3 regions of the Proteus appendicitidis genome follow, and region 3 is predicted to be linked to each of the others. Evidence: predicted binding sites of a transcription regulator. Region 3 holds the regulator's gene; each other region holds the start of a gene.
The links. The regulator ArgR, encoded in region 3, controls arginine synthesis, uptake and breakdown. The targets are predictions, from matches to a motif close to ANTGAATAAAAATACANT.

Region 1: a site for ArgR is predicted at 2,904-2,921, ahead of argC (N-acetyl-gamma-glutamyl-phosphate reductase). Genes of this name have one in related genera too.
Region 2: a site for ArgR is predicted at 3,495-3,512, ahead of argA (amino-acid N-acetyltransferase). Genes of this name have one in related genera too.

The regions. Positions count from the first base shown of each region.
Region 1 is NZ_CP127389.1:133,451-138,419, forward strand. It holds gene poxB (ubiquinone-dependent pyruvate dehydrogenase) at 1-1,631, shown strand, start outside; gene argE (acetylornithine deacetylase) at 1,694-2,857, opposite strand; gene argC (N-acetyl-gamma-glutamyl-phosphate reductase) at 2,958-3,962, shown strand; gene argB (acetylglutamate kinase) at 3,983-4,756, shown strand; gene QQS39_RS00685 (argininosuccinate synthase) at 4,832-4,969, shown strand, end outside.
Region 2 is NZ_CP127389.1:3,297,463-3,302,431, reverse strand. It holds gene recB (exodeoxyribonuclease V subunit beta) at 1-140, shown strand, start outside; gene recD (exodeoxyribonuclease V subunit alpha) at 143-2,053, shown strand; gene argA (amino-acid N-acetyltransferase) at 2,127-3,461, opposite strand; gene amiC (N-acetylmuramoyl-L-alanine amidase AmiC) at 3,702-4,964, shown strand.
Region 3 is NZ_CP127389.1:307,571-312,539, reverse strand. It holds gene mdh (malate dehydrogenase) at 1-885, opposite strand, end outside; gene argR (transcriptional regulator ArgR) at 1,333-1,803, shown strand; gene mpl (UDP-N-acetylmuramate:L-alanyl-gamma-D-glutamyl-meso-diaminopimelate ligase) at 1,862-3,241, opposite strand; gene fbp (class 1 fructose-bisphosphatase) at 3,406-4,413, shown strand; gene ppa (inorganic diphosphatase) at 4,613-4,969, shown strand, end outside.

The sequences.
Region 1 (4,969 bases), 170 kb from region 3:
GATTAAGTGATAGCTTGCGAAAGATGGGAACGATTGAGTGGATGGGAACCCGTCATGAAGAAGTCGCGGCGTTTGCCGCAGGAGCAGAAGCGGCAGTTAATGGTGAATTAGCGGTTTGCGCGGGTTCTTGTGGACCAGGAAATTTACATCTTATCAATGGGCTTTTTGATTGCCATCGTAATCATGTTCCTGTGTTAGCCATTGCTGCGCATATTCCTTCTGCGGAAATTGGTAGTAATTATTTTCAAGAAACACATCCTCAAGAACTTTTTCGCGAATGCAGCCATTACTGTGAATTAATCTCAAACCCAGAGCAGATCCCTCAAGTGCTGGCCATTGCAATGCGCACCGCTATTTTGAAAAAAGGGGTCGCAGTTGTTGTTTTACCAGGAGATGTTGCACTAAAACCAGCCCCAGAAGATGCGCATGAAAACTGGTATCCGTTGCAATTTCCACTCATCATGCCAAATCGTTTCGAAATCGAAAAATTATCCGATGCACTCAATGATGCAAAAAATATCACCTTAATGTGCGGTGCTGGATGTGTTCAAGCTCGCGACGAAGTGATTAAGCTGGCTCAAACATTAAAAGCCCCTGTTGTACACGCATTGCGAGGGAAAGAACACATTGAGTGGCAAAATCCCTACAGTGTAGGAATGACGGGATTAATCGGTTTTTCATCGGGTTATCATGCGATGGAAAATGCCGATACGTTAGTATTATTAGGTACGCAATTTCCTTATCGTGCATTTTATCCATCAAAAGCCAATATTATTCAAATTGATATTAATCCAAGCAGCCTTGGTTCGCATTGCCATGTCGATATGGCGATGATTGGCGATATTAAAGCCACGCTAAATGCAATACAGCCTCGTTTAAAAGAGAAAACAGATACGACGCATCTTGACGCATCGCTGAAACATTATGCTAAAGCACGAGAAGATCTGGATGCATTAGCACAACCCAGTGAACGTGAGCTTATTCACCCACAATATCTGGCACGTCGATTGAGTGAACTGGCAAATGATGATGCTATTTTTACTTGTGACGTAGGTACACCAACAGTATGGGCAGCCCGTTATGTAAGCATGAATGGCAAACGTCGGTTGCTGGGATCGTTTAATCACGGCTCTATGGCAAATGCAATGGCTCAAGCTATTGGCGCACAAGCATTAGATAGAAAACGCCAAGTGGTAGCAATGTGTGGTGATGGTGGATTTACCATGTTAATGGGTGATTTTATCTCATTGGCGCAAATGAATTTGCCTGTAAAAGTGATTATTTTTAATAACAGTGTATTAGGTTTTGTGGCGATGGAGATGAAAGCTGGTGGCTATTTAACCGATGGTACTGATTTACATAATCCTGATTTTGCTGCTATTGCCAATGCGTCTGGCATCAAAGGTATTCGAGTAGAAAAGGGTGAAGATCTGGATAATGCTCTTAAAGAAGCCTTTGAACATGATGGCCCTGTGATTGTCGATGTGGTAACTGCAAAACAAGAGCTTTCAATGCCTCCTGAAGTGAAGTTTGAACAAGCCAAAGGCTTTAGTCTGTATATGATGAAAGCGATTATTAATGGCCGAGGAGATGAGATTGTGCAACTCGCGAAAACGAATTGGCTACGTTAATGATTAAGTTAGATTGAAGATAAATAACCCTATCAAAATAAATCGATAGGGTTATATTTTTATTATTGGGCTTTCTCTGTTAAACAGAAGTTTTCAATTAATTGCCCCATTAATTCACGAGTCGGCTCAATAAATGCCATATCAATAAATTCATCAGGCTGATGTGCTTGTTCAATAGAACCAGGCCCTAAAACTAAGGTAGGGCAGAGATCTTGAATAAACGGTGCTTCAGTACAGTAATTCACCGTTTGCGCTTTTTCACCTAATAGTTTTTCGATCACGGCAACCATTTTATGATCGGTTGGGCACTCATAACCGGGAATAGGATCGTGTAACGCTTCAACACTTAAACGCCCCGGCCAACGTGCTTTGACTGGTGCTAATGTTTCATGAAGTAAATCATCCAAGTCTTGCAGTGTTAATCCCGGTAATGGGCGAATATCCATATGTAATTCACAGCAAGCACAAATTCTATTTGCTGCATCACCGCCATTAATATAACCAAAGTTCATTGTTGGATAAGGAATAACAAACGCAGGGTTGTTATAACGAGTTTTTAGCGTATCGCGCAATGTACTAAGGTGAGTAATAGACTCATGCATCAGTTCTATCGCATTTACCCCTTTTTCTGGATCACTCGAGTGCCCTGATTGCCCCGTAATACGTATTGCATTTGATAAATGCCCTTTATGAGCGCGAATAGGTTTTAGCGATGTAGGTTCGCCAATAATGGCAAAATCAGGGCGGATTGTTGTATTAGCAGCAAAATAACGCGCCCCTGCCATGGAGGTTTCTTCATCAGCGGTAGCAAGTATATAAAGTGGATGCGTTAGTGTTTTAGTATCCACATCACGTAATGCATCAAGAATAAAGGCAAAAAAGCCTTTCATATCGGCAGTGCCTAAGCCGTATAACTTATTTTCTTTTTCTGTCAGCGTAAAAGGATCTTGCGTCCAACGGCCTTCATCAAAGGGTACTGTGTCAGTGTGACCACAGAGTAATAATCCCCCTTTTCCCGAACCTAATGTTGCCAAAAGGTTAAATTTACCTCGCGTTTCGGGTACAGGTTGAATTTCAATTGAAAAACCTAATGTTTCCAACCAATTAGCAAGCAAATTAATCAGTGCTTCATTACTTTGATCGTTTTTAGCGTCTGTTGCACTGATCGAGGGTGTTGCAATTAATTGACGATAAATCTCAATAAATGTAGGTAATTTAATATTCACTGTTGACAGCCTTTCTTCATAATAGTATCAATATTCATGCACTTTTTTTGAATAAAAATACATTAATCGGTTTGTGTTCATAGTACAAGGTAAGAATGACATGTTAAATACTCTGATTGTAGGAGCAAGTGGTTACACTGGCGCTGAATTAGCCGCCTATCTTCAGCAGCATCCTCATGTGAATTTGAGCAGACTGATGGTATCAGCTCAAAGTGCAGATGCAGGAAAGTGCTTTTCTGAACTTCATCCACAATATCGTGGTTTAGTGGATCTCCCACTCGAACCGATGGTTGATGTCGCTAAAGCCGCTGAAAACATTGATATCGTTTTTCTCGCAACAGCACATGAAGTCAGCCATGACATTGCCCCTGTCTTTTTAGAGCAAGGTTGTGTGGTATTCGATTTGTCTGGTGCCTATCGAGTACAAAACAAGCATTTTTATCAACAATACTATGGATTCGAGCATAAGAATACTGATTGGTTATCACAGGCAGTTTATGGGTTAGCTGAATGGAATGCTGACATTATTAGTCAGGCTCAATTAATTGCAGTGCCGGGCTGTTATCCCACGGTGTCTCAGTTGTCTCTAAAACCGCTTGTGGAAGCGGGGCTTTTAGATACAGCACAGTGGCCTGTTATTAATGCCACCAGCGGTGTGAGTGGTGCAGGTAGAAAAGCCTCTTTAACTAGCAGTTTTTGTGAAGTGAGTTTGCAACCTTACGGTGTGTTCACTCACCGTCATCAACCTGAAATTGCAACGCATCTTGGTATTGATGTCATTTTTACACCTCATCTGGGTAATTTTGCGAGAGGGATCTTAGCCACTATCACCTGTAAGTTAAAAGTGGGTGTGACACAAGAGGATGTAAGGCAAGTCTTTGAAGATGCTTATCAAGATAAACCATTAGTGCGTGTGTATGAAAAAGGGTTGCCGGCATTAAAAGCCGTTGTAGGAACCGCATTCTGTGATATCGGATTTGCTCAACAAGGTGAACACCTAATTGTGGTTGGTGTTGAAGATAACTTGTTGAAAGGGGCTGCTGCACAAGCGGTGCAATGTATGAACATTCGGTTTGCTTTCGCTGAAACCGAATCACTTATTTAAATAATGAGTAGGGAAGTTTCATGGAACCATTAATTATCAAATTGGGTGGTGTGCTCCTTGATAATGAAGAAGCGTTAACGCGGTTTTTCACTGCATTACAACAGTATCGCTCAACACATTCTCGTCCGTTAGTCATCGTACATGGTGGTGGCTGTTTGGTGGATGACTTGATGAGTAAATTGCAATTGCCAGTGGTGAAAAAGCAGGGGCTTCGTGTCACACCCGCTAATCAGATAGACATCATCACAGGAGCGCTTGCCGGAAGTGCCAATAAAACCTTGTTATCGTGGGCAACTCAGTTTGGGCTTAATGGTGTAGGGCTTTCTTTGGGTGATGGGCAATTAGCAAAAGTGACGCAAATCAATGAAGAGTTAGGGCATGTCGGAAATGCAAAGCCCGGCTCTCCTGATTTACTCAATTTATTATTGGGGGCTGGCTATCTACCTATTATCAGTTCTATCGGTATGACTGAAAAAGGTGAATTGATGAATGTGAATGCTGACCAAGCGGCAACCGCTATTGCTGAAACATTAGGTGCTGATTTAGTCCTACTTTCCGATGTCAGTGGCATTTTAGACGGTAAAGGTCAGAAGATTGCCGAGATGTCAGCCGAGAAAGCACAGACATTAATCGACCAAGGCATTATCACTGACGGCATGATTGTGAAAGTCAATGCGGCATTAGAAGCAGCTAAAACACTAGGTCGGCCAGTTGAGATTGCAAGTTGGCGTCATGCTGAAAAACTGACTGCACTGTTTAATGGTGTTGCAGTTGGAACCCGTATTTTAGCTTAAAAATCACTCTAGAAATTTTATCGCTGTTTACTCGTTGGCAGAATTTAAACAAATTGGAAATTGAAGGTTATCACTATGACTAAAGGCATAAAAAAAATCGTACTGGCATACTCTGGCGGACTTGATACATCAGCAATCATTCCTTGGCTAAAAGAACATTATGATAACTGCGAAGTTGTCGCTTTTGTGGCAGATGTGGGTCAAAGCCGTGAT
Region 2 (4,969 bases), 1.1 Mb from region 3:
ATCTTTTTTTACGGGGTATAGATAAAGAACATCCCGGAAATGGGGTTTATGCCTATTTGCCTGATGAAGCTTTTGTTTTGGCGTTAGATTCATTATTTACAGGTAAAACAAGCAAACCCGATGTAGTCGGTGAGAAATAAAAATGATCAAACTATTAGAACAAGCGATTACACAAAACTTACTACGACCTTTAGATCTTCGATTTGCACAAATGCTGGTTGAAGATGAGAACCCAATTTTACTGTTTTTATTTGCTTATTTGAGCGCTCAAACTGGCGCAGGGCACGTTTGCTTACCATTAAACATTATTCAAAAAGATCAACTGTTTGATGGTAGGCAAAAAGAGTTTTCACAAGAGATTTGGCAAAAAATGGGTAAGCCTTCGGCTAAAAAAATAGTAGAAGAGTTGACCCATTGTCATTGCGTTAGTCAAAGTAGCGATGATCTTCCTTCTCCGATTATTTTAGATAATGAACTTCTTTATTTACAAAGAATGTGGAGCTATGAAGAGAAAGTCGCTCAATTTTTTAGGCAAGAGCACACCATTGTTGATATTGATGAAAATGAATTAATTAAGGTGCTTAACCAGCTTTTTCCCGTCACGAAAGAAAGCCAAGAAACAAATTGGCAAAAAGTGGCTGCCAGTGTTGCTATCACAAGCCCTATTTCTATTATTTCAGGCGGTCCCGGAACGGGGAAAACCACGACAGTGGCTAAAATTTTAGCGGCTTTTGTGATGCTTACATCGAATGAAAAGCCGATTATTCAATTAGCGGCTCCTACAGGTAAAGCTGCCGCGAGATTAACGGAATCTTTAGGAAAGGCGTTGGCGCAACTTAATTTAAGCGAAGAAGAAAATAAGTGGATGCCAAAGCAAGCACAAACTATTCATCGTTTATTAGGCGCTCAGCCTGAAAGCCAGCAAGTGCGTTACCATAAAGATAATCCATTACAGCTTGATATTTTAGTTGTTGATGAAGCCTCAATGGTTGATTTACCCATGATGGCGCGCTTGATTGATGCACTCCCATCAAAATGCCACGTTATTTTCTTAGGTGATAAAGACCAACTTGCTTCTGTTGAGGCGGGGGCTGTATTAGGTGATATTTGCCGTTTTTCTGAAGATGGTTTCAGTCAAAAAAGGTTTGATCAGATTAATCATTTAACTCAAGGTGAATTGGTTAAATCTACGGATATTATTCCTGTTTCTCAAACGCCAGTCTCTGTCGTCAGTGATTCTCTGTGTCTATTACGTAAAAGCTATCGTTTTGGTGAAGATTCAGGGATAGGGCAACTTGCTTTTGCGGTTAATAAAGGACAAACCAAAATAGCGATTGCGTTATTAAAAAAGGCTGAGGTTAGCCCGCAACAGCTTGAAATAGCATTAGCGCCTCAAGATGTGAGCTTTATTGCTTTAGAGTCAAAAGAAAGCTATTTACTGATGATACAAGATGCCGTTAATGCCTATCGAGAGTATCTCACTTTAGTTTCTCAAAAAGCATCACCTGATATTATTCTTAATGCATTTAACCAATACCGTTTATTGTGCGCACGAAGAGAAGGTCCTTTTGGTGTGAGTGGTTTAAATGACAGAATTGAGATGTTATTGCATCGCCAGCGATTGATCCGTCGTCCTACAAACAGTTATCAAAGTGATTATATTGGTCGCCCCATTATGATCCAACGAAATGACAGTACATTAGGTCTGTTTAATGGTGATATTGGCATTATGCTCAATAACGATGAAGGTGAAATGAAAGCGTTTTTCCAACTACCGGATGGAAAATTGAAAGCGATCCAACCTAGCCGATTACCACAGCATGAAACTGCGTATGTAATGACGGTGCATAAATCACAAGGTTCGGAATTTACCCATACCGCATTAGTACTCCCCGATAAATTTTCACCTGTTGTGAGCCGAGAATTGTTATATACCGCATTAACCCGCGCTAAACAAAAGCTTTCTCTTTATGCTTCAGAGTCTATGGTGAAAATGGCAATACAAACGCGTATTCAACGTAGAAGTGGATTAATTGATAAATTACGTTATTAGCTGTTAGCTAATCGTGGGAAATAATAAAAGACAGGCATTGAGAGGGATACCTGTCTTTTTTTATGCTTGGTAATTACTCTTTATGTAAGTCTAAAATCAAAATTTTAGAACGGCGTTGGTAATTATAAAGAGCTTGTTTTTCAATAGGGAGTTTATCAATTTCAGCAGGTTCAAATCCTTTTTCTTGAAACCAGTGTATGCTACGTGTTGTGAGAACAAACAGCTTTTCTAATCCTAATTGCTTAGCATGTGCTGAAATGCGTTGTAGCAAGACCTCGCCACGACAAGAGCTGCGATAATCTGGATGTACTGCAACACAAGCCATTTCACCAATTTTTTCTGATGGGTAAGGATAAAGCGCTGCGCATGCAATAGTCATATTATCGCGTTCAATAATAGTGAATTGGTCAATTTCAACTTCTAATTGTTCTCTTGAACGTCTGACTAAAATACCTTGCTGTTCTAATGGGCGAATAAGTTCGAGTATGCCACCAATATCATTAATATTTGCTCTACGAACTTTTTCTGCACTCTCCATGACGATTTGAGTACCAATACCATCACGAGAGAATAATTCTTGAATAAGCGCACCATCAGATTGATAACTTAGTAAGTGGCTGCGTTCTACACCACGACGACAGGCTTTAACCGCTCCCCGTAAGAATCTTACTGTGCCTGAATGGTAATCACCTTCTGTTTGTAGCTCTTGAATTTTATCTTCAGCTTGATTAGGTAGTAGCTCAGAAACAATGTGCCCTTCTTCATCGATAACACCTTGAAATGAGCAAAATCCGATCAGTTTTTGTGCTTTAAGTTTTATCGCAAGCTGGGTTGCCACTTCTTCTGAGGTGAGATTAAAACTTTCACCTGTAACAGACACTGCAACTGGGCCAATTAATACAATAGCATTACTGTCTAACTGGCGGTGAATGGCTTCTTCATCGATACGACGAATTTTTCCGCTATGACAATAATCAACGCCATCATCAACCCCTAATGGCTGTGCGATAACAAAATTACCACTAACCACATTAATATGCGCACCTTGTAATGGCGTATTGCTTAAACTCATTGAGAGGCGAGCCGTAATATCCAATTGTAATGTGCCCGCAGCTTGTTTAACGATTTCTAAGGTTTTACTATCTGTGATACGCGTATATTTATGATAAATTGGAGATACTTTTTGTATTTCAAGCGCAGTGTCAATTTGTGGTCGAGCGCCATAAACAACCACTAAACGAATGCCTAGGCTGTGTAGTAACCCAATATCATTAATGATAGATGGGAAGTTTTCGTGAGCAATGGCTTCGCCACCCAACATAATGACAAATGTTTTGCCTCTATGTGCATTAATATACGGAACCGAGTGGCGGAATCCATCAACCAATTCGGTGCTACGCTCTTTCATAAAACCCTCTCAAGTGAATTTTTATTCGAATTTAATGTATTTTTATTCTTTTTGGAGAGGGATGGCAAGTAAAATCCTATCTTATTGTTTTCCCTGAAGGCAGAATATTCGTGTAAAAGTGAGTAATTGTGCTGTTTTTAAGTGACAGTGAAGTGTGGATTGGGTAAAGTTTTTTGTTCTTAACTTTTTTTATCTCTTTTTAGAGTTTATTGACGTTAATCGTTTTTTTGGAATATTTTCATGAGTCATTCTGAGCACAATCAAACTCGTCGTCGTCTTGTTAAAGGAATTGGCGCGTTATTATTGTTAAGTGTTAGTCCTGTTGGTCTTGCTGCCACAGCATCGATTGTTGCTGTGAGGGTTTGGCCTGCCTCGACTTATACTCGCGTGACTATAGAATCCAGTACACCACTGAAATATCGTCAGTTTGCATTATCAAATCCTGAACGTATTGTGGTGGATTTAGAAGGTATTCAACTCAATAGCGTATTGAAAGGTGTCGCTAATCAAGTTCAGACTAGCGATCCGTATTTAAAACTTATTCGCGTTGGCCAAAATACACCTAAAACAGTACGACTGGTATTTGAAGTAAAAACGCCTGTACAACCCCAAATGTTTACGCTGAAACCGGTGGCTGAATTTAAAAACCGTTTGGTGTTAGATTTCTACCCAAGCCATGGTGCTGATAAGGAAGACGATCCTCTCTTAGCGCTATTGCGTGAATATAACGACGGTGATTTACAACAAGCCGTACCAGCGCAAACCGACACGCGTAAACCGGGTCGAGCGGGGCGAGATAGACCTATTATTATCATGATCGATCCAGGTCATGGCGGGGAAGATCCGGGCGCAATTGGTAAATATAAAACGCGTGAAAAAGATGTGGTTTTACAAATTGCTCGTCGCTTAAGAACGCTTATTGATAAAGACGCTAAAATGAAAGCGTATATGACACGTAATGAAGATGTCTTTATTCCATTGACAGTACGTGTTGCAAAAGCGCGGAAAATGCAGGCAGATTTATTTGTCTCTATCCATGCTGATGCGTTTACAAACCGCGCTGCGAGAGGTTCATCTGTTTTTGCATTATCAAAAACGGGCGCAACCAGTAATACGGCACGTTATCTTGCTCAAACACAAAATGAGTCTGACTTAATTGGTGGGGTAAGTAAAAGCGGCGATCGTTATGTTGATCACGCCATGTTAGATCTTGTGCAAACTGCGACAATTAATGACAGCCTGAAATTTGGTAGCGAAGTACTTAAGCTCATGGGTGGGATTAATAAACTGCATAAAAATAAAGTCGATCAGGCAGGTTTTGCGGTATTAAAAGCGCCAGAAATTCCATCAATACTGGTTGAAACGGCCTTTATCAGTAATATCGAAGAAGAGAAAAAGCTGAAAACAGCCAAGTTCCAGCAACAAATTGCTGAATCTATCTTTAAAGGGATCAAAGCTTATTTTGCCAATGGCGGTGAATTAACCTTAGCTGATCGTAGCTAATCTTT
Region 3 (4,969 bases):
CATGCCATTAAGAGATTGTTTTTCGAAATCACTTAATTTACCAATAGATAAATATTCCTCTACACCATTTTTACCTAAACGAATAGGTTGTGCAAAGAAACGGGCATATTCTCCGTCGCCTTCGGTATAGGTACATTCAATAACATCTTTTTCGCCATTTAAAGCACGAATTAATGAAAGACCAAAACGAGCTGCCGCTTGACCCATTGATAATGTAGCTGATCCGCCACCGGCTTTTGCTTCTACTACCTCAGTACCTGCATTTTGAATGCGTTTAGTCAGCGCGGCAACTTCATCATCTGTAAATGAAACACCATCAACTTGGGATAATAGAGGAAGAATAGTCACACCAGAGTGTCCACCAATCACAGGAACATTGGTTTTTTGTGGATCTTTACCTTTTAGTTCAGCGACAAAGGTATTGGCGCGAATAATATCGAGAGTGGTAATTCCGAAGAGACGTTTTTTATCGTAAACGCCTGCTTTTTTGAGTACTTCAGCGGCAATAGCAACCGTTGTATTCACTGGATTAGTAATGATACCGATAAGTGCTTTAGGGCAGTTTTGTGCAACCTTTTCAATTAAGTTACGCACAATACCTGCGTTAACATTGAAAAGATCTGAACGATCCATGCCTGGCTTACGAGCTACACCCGCAGAAATCAGAACAACATCAGCGCCTTTTAGTGCAGGAGAAGGATCTTCACCCGCAAAACCTTTTACAGTAACTTGAGTCGGGATATGGCTTAAGTCAGCTGCGACACCCGGCGTGACGGGAGCGATATCATATAAAGAGAGTTCACTACCAGCAGGAAGCTGGTTTTTAAGAAGAAGTGCCAGTGCCTGACCAATACCACCTGCTGCACCGAGAACTGCTACTTTCATTCTGATACTCCTTAGTTTACAAGATAGTGGAACGCCTTAAAGATATTCACTATTACGCAATTCACCTTGTAAAAAACAATTATTTAACAGCAATATTGCATAATAAGGCATTTACAGTGAAAAATAATACTCTGGTTATTCTAAACAAATTGCTTATCTGTTAATGAGATAGTGGACACTCTTTTGATAAATAATTTCAATAAATATGGCAAAGTGTTAAGTACACCATTATCCTTGTGATAACCATTTAAGCTTATCATTTAGTTAACAAATATTTTACTTTCTTTAAATTATCACATTCACATGCTGTAAATGAAATTTTTTTGCAGTACATTCTACTTTACAATTTTGAAGAGGCTATCATTCGTCTTTCTTCGTCTTATGTTGCATAAAAATTCACTTCTCTGCATAATACACAGGTTATTGATAACTCACTAAAGGTGAACTATGCGCGTTCCTTCTAAGCAAGAAGACTTGGTTAAAGCGTTTAAAGCCCTGCTGAAAGAAGAAAAATTCAGTTCACAAGGCGAGATTGTGACTGCATTACAAGAGGCTGGATTTGATAATATTAATCAGTCCAAAATCTCTCGTATGCTAACAAAATTTGGTGCAGTAAGAACCCGTAACGCCAAAATGGAAATGGTGTATTGTCTTCCTACTGAGCTTGGCGTACCAACAGCCAGCAGCCCATTAAAAAATCTGGTACTTGATATCGATCATAACCATTCTGTTGTGGTGATAAGAACAAGTCCGGGTGCGGCACAACTTATTGCACGTTTATTAGATTCATTAGGCAAAGCAGAAGGGATCCTTGGCAGTATTGCAGGTGATGACACCATTTTTTCAACACCCGCACCAGGATTTTCCACAGAAGAATTACGAGACGCTATTCTGAATCTTTTTGATCAAGAATTATAATTAGCCTTTCTACAGCTTCAAAAAATAAGCCACTGAATGTTCAGTGGCTTATTTATTTTTAATACTGGCTATCAGGAGCTTTAGGTTGTGCTAATTTTGCGAGCAGTTTTTCGTGAATACCACCAAAACCGCCATTACTCATAATCAAAATATGATCGCCCGCTTGAGCTTCTTTCGCAATCATATCAACAAGTGTATCCAGATCTGTACTCCAGCGAGCCGGTTGTACACAATGTTCTGCAATATCACTCACTAACCATTGAATATTAGGTGGCTGGAATAAGAAGACTTCATCAGCACGACCTAATGCAGGCGCGATATCATCCTTACTAATTCCCATTTTCATGGTATTTGAACGAGGCTCTAACACCGCAATAATACGTGCAGTTCCACCGACTTTACTGCGTAACGCTTCAAGCGTTGCCAAAATCGCTGTGGGATGATGCGCAAAGTCATCATAAACACTTATTTGGTTAACCTCACCACGTAGCTCTAAACGACGACGCGCATTAATAAACTTATCTAATGCCTCACAAGCATCAGCAGGTAAAACGCCAACGTGGTGCGCTGCAACAATCGCCATTAAGCCATTTTGCATGTTGTGTTCACCAGAAAGTCCCCAACACACCTCTGCGACTCGCTCACCTTTGTGGAATACCTCAAAATGACTACTGTCATTACTGAGTTTTTTGGCTTGCCAATCTCCTGTTTCACCCGTGAATTCTTGTTCACTCCAACATCCCATGCCAATGGTCTGTTTTAAATTCATATCGTTATCAGGCATGATGATTTTCCCTGTGCCTGGAACAATACGAACTAAATGATGGAATTGTTTTTGAATCGCCGCTAAATCATCAAAAATATCAGCGTGATCGAATTCAAGATTATTTAAAATCAGTGTACGTGGCGAATAATGAACAAACTTAGAGCGCTTATCAAAGAAAGCACTATCATATTCATCCGCTTCAATCACAAAGAAAGGGCTTTCGCCTAACTGTGCAGATACTTGGAAATTACCCGGAACACCACCAATTAAAAAACCGGGTTTATAACCACAGTCTTCTAAAACCCAAGCCAGCATACCTGCTGTTGTGGTTTTACCATGAGTTCCAGCAACGGCTAATACCCAACGTTCAGGTAAAATATAATCGTGTAACCACTGAGGACCTGAGGTATAAGGTAAACCTTTTTCAAGTACCGCTTCAACACAAGGATTTCCTCGTGTCATCGCATTACCAATAATCACCATGTCAGGGGCAGGTTCTAATTGTTTTGGGTCATATCCCTCAATCAGTTCGATTCCCTGATTTTCTAATAAAGTACTCATGGGTGGATAGACATTAGCGTCTGAGCCTGTGACTTTATGTCCCTTTGCTCTAGCTAAAATCGCAAGGCTTCCCATAAAGGTGCCACAAATACCAAGAATATGAATGTGCATGAATTTCTGTCCAATAGCATGAAGTTGGTCACTATTCTAACGATCAAAAAGCAGATAAGGAACGGATTAACCTTTGAATCATCCGATTCTTTGGCTAAACTTGCCACCACCAAGGAGATTTTCCTCCTTTTTTACTTTACCCACTCACATTCAGGACCTGCGTCATGAAAACATTAGGCGAATTTATCGTCGAGAAACAACAAGATTTTCCCCATGCAACTGGTGAACTTACTGCATTACTTTCAGCAATTAAGCTTGGGGCTAAAATTATCCACCGTGATATTAACAAAGCAGGGTTAGTCGATATTCTTGGTACTAACGGTGTTTCTAATGTTCAAGGTGAAGCCCAGATGAAACTGGATCTTTACGCGAATGAGAAACTAAAAGCTGCATTAAAAGCACGTGGTGAAGTTGCGGGTATCGGATCAGAAGAAGAAGATGATATTGTTATCTTTGAAGGTGATCGTGCTGAAAATGCTAAGTATGTTGTACTAATGGACCCTTTAGATGGTTCGTCGAATATTGATGTAAACGTTTCCGTCGGCACAATTTTCTCTATTTACCACCGTATTACGCCTATTGGTCAATCTGTTACTTTAGATGACTTCTTACAACCAGGTCATCGTCAAGTCGCAGCAGGCTATGTCGTTTATGGCTCCTCAACCATGTTAGTTTATACAACAGGTTGTGGTGTTCATGCCTTTACTTACGATCCATCTTTAGGTGTATTCTGTTTATCTCATGAAAGCGTACATTTCCCACCAACAGGAAATATGTACTCAATCAACGAAGGTAACTACATCAAATTCCCATTAGGCGTAAAAAAATACATTAAGTATTGCCAAGAACAAGACGCGGCAACAAATCGTCCTTATACCACACGTTATATTGGTTCTTTAGTTGCTGATTTTCACCGCAACTTACTGAAGGGCGGTATTTATATTTACCCAAGTACTGCAAGCCACCCTACTGGTAAATTACGTTTACTCTATGAATGCAATCCAATGGCGTTCTTAGCCGAACAAGCTGGCGGTAAAGCAAGTAACGGTAAAGAGCGTATTCTTGATATCGAACCAAAAGAACTTCACCAACGTATGCCTTTCTTTGTAGGGACTAAATCGATGGTTGAACAAGCTGAAAGCTTTATGGCGCAATATCCAGACGAAGAATAATCCATTCGTTTAGCACGAACATAGATAAACCGGGCTTCTTATTCGTCCGGTTTTTTCATCTTTGAAAATAGCGCTTTCTTTTATTTGCTGCTTATTTTTGCGTCAGAACGCAACATGTTCGGCAAAAAACGGGTATTGTTAAAAACTTTTCGCTATACTAGAGGCCACGTAAAATTAATTTTTTTATAGGAAATTTTTTATGAGCCTGAATCATGTTCCTGCTGGTAAAGAACTACCAGAAGATATCTATGTTGTTATTGAAATCCCAGCAAACGCGGATCCCATCAAATACGAAGTTGATAAAGAAAGTGGCGCACTGTTCGTTGACCGTTTTATGTCAACTGCAATGTTCTACCCATGCAACTACGGTTACATCAACAACACGTTATCTTTAGATGGTGACCCAGTAGACGTTCTGGTTCCAACTCCATATCCATTACAACCAGGTTCAGTTATTCGCTGCCGTCCTGTTGGCGTACTGAAAATGACTGACGAATCAGGTGAAGATGCGAAACTGGTTGCAGTTCCACACACTAAACTGAGCAAAGAATACGAT